2 linked regions of the Persicimonas caeni genome follow. The main gene of each other region encodes a partner of the protein of the gene in region 2 in a complex. Links are inferred from orthologs where the notes say so. Each region holds a gene or a part of one and is shown on either strand. Other genes may lie near its edges.

What was found. The genes of interacting proteins can lie anywhere in the genome.
Region 1: the proteins of meaB (region 2) and FIV42_RS07940 are in contact, whole or in part, in a crystal structure (PDB 8DPB), measured with the Methylorubrum extorquens proteins. The link is inferred for Persicimonas caeni from one-to-one orthologs. Residues at the interface, in SOR26638.1 of Methylorubrum extorquens: Arg20, Ala21, Ala24, Arg25, Thr28, Ser32, Arg33, Arg34, His37, Thr98, Gly99, Gly100, Ser101, Ile102, Leu103, Lys106, Thr107, Ala110, Ala113, Ile114, Asp115, Arg116, Ala118, Phe119, Ile120, Arg121, Pro122, Pro124; in SOR27001.1 of Methylorubrum extorquens: Glu577, Glu578, Asn579, Asp580, Gly581, Arg582, Arg583, Arg585, His596, Ala604, Ser605, Ala608, Asp609, Gly611, Phe612, Asp613, Val614, Asp615, Ile616, Gly617, Pro618, Leu619, Glu625, Arg628, Gln629, Val631, Glu632, Asn633, Asp634, Glu661.

Annotation. Positions count from the first base shown.
Region 1 is NZ_CP041186.1:2,131,552-2,134,621, forward strand. Bases 83-3,021 are described here. They hold FIV42_RS07940 (acyl-CoA mutase large subunit family protein), read right to left. Parts: upstream 2,432-3,021; coding sequence 734-2,431; downstream 83-733. Other genes in these bases: FIV42_RS07935 (NAD(P)-dependent oxidoreductase), read right to left, coding at 83-439; FIV42_RS07945 (acetyl-CoA carboxylase biotin carboxyl carrier protein subunit), read right to left, coding at 2,535-3,021. In the rest of the region: more of FIV42_RS07935, read right to left, coding at 1-82; more of FIV42_RS07945, read right to left, coding at 3,022-3,056; accC (acetyl-CoA carboxylase biotin carboxylase subunit), read right to left, coding at 3,060-3,070. UniProt on the Escherichia coli protein: Catalyzes the interconversion of succinyl-CoA and methylmalonyl-CoA. Could be part of a pathway that converts succinate to propionate.
Region 2 is NZ_CP041186.1:7,875,845-7,878,913, reverse strand. The notes cover bases 48-2,985. They hold meaB (methylmalonyl Co-A mutase-associated GTPase MeaB), read right to left. Parts: upstream 2,029-2,985; coding sequence 1,066-2,028; downstream 48-1,065. Other genes in these bases: FIV42_RS29275 (acyl-CoA dehydrogenase family protein), read right to left, coding at 2,461-2,985; FIV42_RS29280 (cobalamin B12-binding domain-containing protein), read right to left, coding at 2,021-2,440; FIV42_RS29290 (alpha,alpha-trehalose-phosphate synthase (UDP-forming)), read left to right, coding at 48-1,094. In the rest of the region: more of FIV42_RS29290, read left to right, coding at 1-47; more of FIV42_RS29275, read right to left, coding at 2,986-3,069. UniProt on the Escherichia coli protein: Binds and hydrolyzes GTP. Likely functions as a G-protein chaperone that assists AdoCbl cofactor delivery to the methylmalonyl-CoA mutase (MCM) ScpA and reactivation of the enzyme during catalysis.

The sequences.
Region 1 (3,070 bases), 5.7 Mb from region 2 along the record:
TGTCCTTGGTCCACTCGTGGCGGTTGCTCTTGTGGACCGAGTCGTAGATGCGCCGCGCCACGGTGATGAGCTCACCGAAGATCATCTCGACGACCGACCAGCCGTTGCTGATGGGGTCGTTCATGACCATGACGCCCTCGCGAGCACACGCCTCTTTGTCGACCGAGTCGTCGCCGATGCAGCAGAGCATGATCGCGGCGAGGTTCTCGGACGCCTGCAGAACCCGCTCGTTAACGATAAAACGGCTGCGCTTGTAGAGCAGGTCGTGCTGACCCTCCTTGAGGATCTCGACGACCTCGTCCTCATCCTGAGTCTCCCGGCGGTCCGGCTCGATGCCCTGCGCGCGCAGGTAATCGTCGAGCGAGGGGTCCGGGTGCTCGAGGATGAGTGCCTTTTTGAACTTGCTGTTGAGGTAACGAACTCCGTCGATTTTTGGCATGTCGTACTACCTGTTTGGGTGTGCGTAGACTTCTACTTCGGTTGCAGCGACTGCGCTTTTAGCCAGTGGCTGCTTGTCTGTTCCTGGTCTTTCGTTCTTGGTTCTTGTCGCTGCTCGCGAGTTCGTAGCCAATCGGGCTCTTATGATTCGCGAGAGCTGTTCAGGTTTCAAATTGGAACGTCTGGCGCCAAACGCCGTTGCGTTCGTGGTCGGCTGCTCCGTCACCAAGAACCAAGAGCCAAGAACCAAGAACAATTCCCGTCGAACGACTCAGCGCCGTAAATCGACACCGCCTCAGAGCACCACGCGCTCGACGTACTCGCCAAAGACTTCGCGCAACGTGTCGGAGATCTCGCCGAGGGTGACCTTCTTCTTCACCGCGTTCAGGATATGCGGCATCAGGTTGTCGGAGCCCTCGGCCGCCTTTTTGAGCGCGGCGCGCGCCTTGTCGACGTCGTCTTGGGCGCGCGAGGCCTTGAACTCGCGCAGTCGCTCGACCTGGCTGCGCTCGACCTTTTCGTCGACGCGCAACAAATCCTCGGGCGGCTGGTGGCCGGTCTGGAACTCGTTGACCCCGACTATGATGTCCTCGCCGCGCTCCTGGCGAAGCTGGGCCTGGTAGGCGGCCTCTTGAATCTCGGACTGCTGGAAGCCCTTCTCGATGCCAGCGACCGCGCCGCCCAGGTCGTCGATGCGCTCGATATACGCGCGCGCCTCCTCCTCGATGCGGTCGGTCAGGCTCTCGACGGCGTAGCTGCCGGCGAGCGGGTCGATGAAGTCGGCCACGCCCGATTCGTGGGCGATGACCTGCTGGGTGCGCAGTGCCAGGCGCACGGCGTCCTCGTTGGGCAGGCTCAGCGCCTCGTCCCACGAGTTGGTGTGCAGCGACTGGGTGCCGCCCAAGACCGAGGCGAGCGCCTGCAAGGCCACGCGCACCACGTTGACCTTGGGCTGCTGGGCAGTGAGCGTCGAGCCGGCGGTCTGGCTGTGGAAGCGAAGCCGCATGGAGCGCTCTTTCTTGGCGCCAAAGCGCTCTTTGACAATGCGCGCCCACAGCCGCCGCGCGGCGCGGAACTTGGCGACTTCCTCGAGGAAATTGTTGTGGACGTTGAAGAAGAACGACAGCCGGCCGGCGAAGTTGTCGATATCGAGCCCGCTCTCGAGCGCACTCTCGACGTAGGCGATGCCGTTGGCCAGCGTGAAGCCGACCTCCTGAGCGGCGGTGCTGCCCGCCTCACGGATGTGGTAGCCCGAGATGCTGATGGTGTTCCAGCGGGGCACCTCGTCCTTACAGAACCCGAAGATGTCGGTGATGATGCGCATCGAGGCGCGCGGCGGATAGATGTAGGTGCCGCGAGCGATATACTCTTTGAGCAGGTCGTTCTGGATGGTGCCGCGAAGCTTGCTCGCGTCGACACCCTGCTGCTCGCCGACCGCGATATACAGCGACAACAAGATCGCCGCGGTCGAGTTGATCGTCATCGACGTGGAGACCTTGTCGAGCGGAATCTCGTCGAACAGCGTCTCCATGTCGGCGATGGAGTCGATCGCCACACCCACCTTGCCGACCTCGCCCTGGGCGCGCGGCGAGTCGGAGTCGAAGCCCATCTGAGTGGGCAGGTCGAAGGCCACCGAAAGCCCCGTGGTGCCCTGGTCGAGCAGGTACTTGTAGCGCTGATTCGACTCGGCGGCGGTGCCGAAGCCTGCGTACTGGCGCATCGTCCACAGCCGGCCGCGATACATCGTCGGCTGGATGCCGCGCGTAAACGGGTACTGGCCGGGAAAGCCCAGGTCGTCGAGGTAGTCGAGTTCGGCGGTGTCCTGCGGGCCGTACAACAGGTCGACGGGCGCGCCGTCGGACAGGTTGAACTCGTCGCGGCGCACGCCGTACTTGTCGAGGATGGGCTGGAGGGTCTTTTGCTCCCACTCCGCCTTTGCTTGCTCGATTTCTTCGAGCAGGGCTTGCTGTTGCTTCGGGTTTTCGTCAGTCATTGCCGTGTCGCCTTTCGTTTTTTGTCGGCTCTGCCGATTCGCGACACCCCCGGGGCGGCCTACGCCGCCCGCGCGGAGGCGCCCCCGGGGGTGCTCAACCTAGCTATGCCTGCTCAATACTCACCAACACATCCCCAATCTCCACAGCATCCCCTTCACTGACGTGAATCGTCGAGACGCTGCCGGTGATGTGCGCTTTGAGGTCGTTCTCCATCTTCATCGCCTCGACGATGATGACGCATTGGCCCTCTTCGACGTCGTCGCCCTCGGCGCACTGCAGCGCCACGACCTTGCCGGCCATGGGGCTGACCAGATCGGGGCCGCCGGCGCCGCGCGCGCCCACGCCGGCCACGCGCATGCGCTTTTGGCGCTCGTTGAGCACGTTGACGTGGTGGGTCTCGTTGCGCAGCTGCACGGTGTGCTCGCTCTCTTTGGCGCGCACGTCGACGTCGTAGGAGGCGCCGTCGATGAGCATCTGCAGCCGGCCGTTCTCGGGGGCGTAGGCGTCGATGACGACTTCTTGTCCTTCGGGGGTGACCACTTTGTAGCGGCCGTCTTCGAGGGTCTCGACCTCGAAACAGCGTGCCTCTTCGTCGTCACCGTTGGTGATAAAATATGCAGACATGACTCAGTACCTCC
Region 2 (3,069 bases):
ACCTGATTGGCGTGGCCGAGAAACTTCGCCAGTTCGGCTCGCCGGGCAATATCGGCTATTTCCTGCACATCCCGTTTCCGGCGCTGGAAAACTACGTCAAGCTGCCATGGCGCGCCGACTTGATGCGCGCGTTGCTCGCTTACGACCTGCTCGGCTTTCAGTCGGGCCGCGACAAGCGAAACTTCCTGGAGTGCGTCGAGCGACTGATGCCCCAGACGAATATCGTGCACGGTGACACCACGACCACCGTCGAAGTGCAGGGCGAGAAGGTCATTGTCGGAGTCTTCCCCATCAGCATCGACTTCGATGATTTCAACGAGCGGGCTCAGTCGCGCGAGGTCGAAAGCCGCATGGAGCGGATGCGTGAGGAGTTGGGGCCCTACAAGATGCTTCTTGGCATCGACCGGCTCGACTATACCAAAGGCCTTCTCGAGCGATTCTATGCTTTCGAGGAGTTGCTCAGCCGCCATCCCGATCTGTGCGAGGAAGTCGTCTTCTTCCAGTTGGTCGTGCCCAGCCGTGAGAGCGTGCCCGAGTATCAGGCGCTCAAGCGCGAGATCGACCGCATCGTCGGGCGCATCAACGGCCGGTTCAGCACCTCGAAGTGGCAGCCGATCCACTATCTGTACAACACCGTCGACATCGCCGAGTTGACCGCCCTGTATCGACATGCGTCAGTGGGCGTGGTCACTCCGCTGTGCGACGGCATGAACCTCGTCTCCAAAGAATTCTGCGCCTCCCAAGTCGACGAGTCGGGCGTGCTGATTCTGAGTGAATTCGCCGGTGCCGCCGACGAGTTTCACGAGGACGCGCTACTCGTCAATCCCTACGACACGGTGAGCACCGCCGAGGCGATCTACGAGGCGGTGATGATGGATGAGAAGGAGCGACGCAAGCGCATGCGCCGTCTGCGTCACGAGGTCCAGACACATAATGTCTACTGGTGGGCGAATCAGTTCGTCGACAGCTTGCACGAGCCGTCGACGCTGGTGGAGGCATCCAAAGGGGAGTACTTGCCGACCTTCGAGGCGCCGCACCGAACCAACGGTCACGGCATCGCCCCGATCAGTCCTTCCGAGCGATCGCCGCGATAAGCTCTTCGGCCGCCTCATAGGGGCTCTCGCGCCGCGCGACGAGCCCCTCGAGGTGACGCTGCCACGTCGGCGCAGCCATCGCTGCATCGAGACGGGCGTCGAGCTCTCCCGACACAATCAGCCGAATCAGGTGCTCGATGCGCCGGCGGTCCCGTGCGCCGCGCGAATCGTCGGCGCCGGCACCTTCGAGCCAGTCTCGGTGGGCTTCGATTTTCTCGAAGAGCTTGGTGAGGCCTTCGGCGTCGGTGGCCACCGTGTGGACGATGGGCGGCGTCCAGTCCTCGTCCGAGCGGTCCACGGCCAGGCTAAGCATCGCCTTGAGTTCGCGCCGTAACCGGTCGGACCCCGGGTGGTCGGACTTGTTGATGACAAACACGTCGGCGATCTCGAGGATGCCGGCTTTGGTCGCCTGGATGTCGTCTCCCAGACCGGGCACCGTCACCACGATATTGGTGTCGGCAATGCGCGCGATGTCGACTTCGTCTTGGCCCACGCCGACCGTCTCGATGATGATGAGGTCGAATCCCATCGCGTCGAGGATCTGGACGAGGGCCGGGGTCGACCGCGAGACGCCGCCGAGGTTTCCGCGGGTGGCGACCGAGCGAATGAACACTCCTTCGTCCAGGGCGTGCTCCTGCATGCGAATGCGATCGCCCAAGATCGCACCGCCCGAAAACGGACTGGTGGGGTCGACGGCGACCACGCCCACGCTCAGGCCGCGCTCGCGGCACTCACGAATAAATGCATTCACCAATGTCGACTTGCCCGAGCCAGGATTGCCCGTAAACCCGATGATGTAGGCGTTTCCCGTGTGCTCGAAGAGCGCCTCGAGTTGTTGGCGTGCGCCCGGGATTTGGTCGTCGACCTGGCGCATGAGCCGACCCGCGGCGCGAACGTCGCCCTCCAAAATGCGCTGATACAGAGGTTCACTCATAGCGACGCGCACACTCTTGCTCGAGAAATGCAACCACTTCGGTGGTGGGCGTTCCCGGCGTGAAGATGGCGCGCACCCCTTTGGACTTCAGTTTCTCGACGTCGTCATCGGGGATGATGCCGCCGCCGAAGACGAAGATATCCGAGGCGTCCTTTTCCTCGAGGAGCTCGACCACGCGCGGCATCAGCGTGTTGTGCGCTCCCGATAGAATCGATAGGCCAATGGCGTCGACGTCTTCTTGAAGCGCGGTGGCCACGAGCATCTCGGGCGTCTGGTGCAGCCCGCTGTAGATGACCTCGAAGCCGGCATCGCGCAGGGCGCGAGCGATGACTTTGGCGCCGCGGTCGTGCCCGTCGAGGCCGGGTTTACCAATAAGGATACGGTACGTGCGATTTTGCTGTGCAGTCGACATGGCGTTCTCTCGCGTCAGACTCAAAGGCCGTTTCGGCTCAGGTCACGGGCGATGACCACCCGCTGAATTTCGTTGGTGCCCTCATAGATGCGGGTCACGCGGCTATCTCGCAGGAGTCGCTCGACGGCGTACTCCTTGGTGTAGCCGTAACCACCGAAGATCTGGACGGCTTCGTCGCAGGCTCGCCAGGCCGCTTCGGTGGCATACAGCTTGGCCATCGAGGCTTGGCGGGTAAAGCGCAAGTCGCCTTGCTCCTTCATCCACGCCGCCCGCAGACACAACAGCCTGGCTGCATCGAGCTCGGTGGCCATGTCGGCGAGCTTGAACTGGATTCCTTGGAAGTTGCCGATGGGCTGGCCGAATTGCTCGCGCTCCTGAGAATATTCGAGCGCCAGACTCGTGGCCTCCAGGCCCAAACCGAGCGCCAAGCTCCCCACGCCGATGCGCCCGCCGTCGAGGGCAACCATGGCGATTTTGAATCCCCCGCCGAGTTCGCCCAAGAGGGCGCTTTCGGGAATGGCGACGTCCTCGAAGGTCAGCGAGACGGTATTCGAGCCGCGCTGGCCCATCTTCTCCTCGGGCTTGCCCACCGAGATGCCGTCAGTGTCGGGGTCGACCAAAAAGGCCGA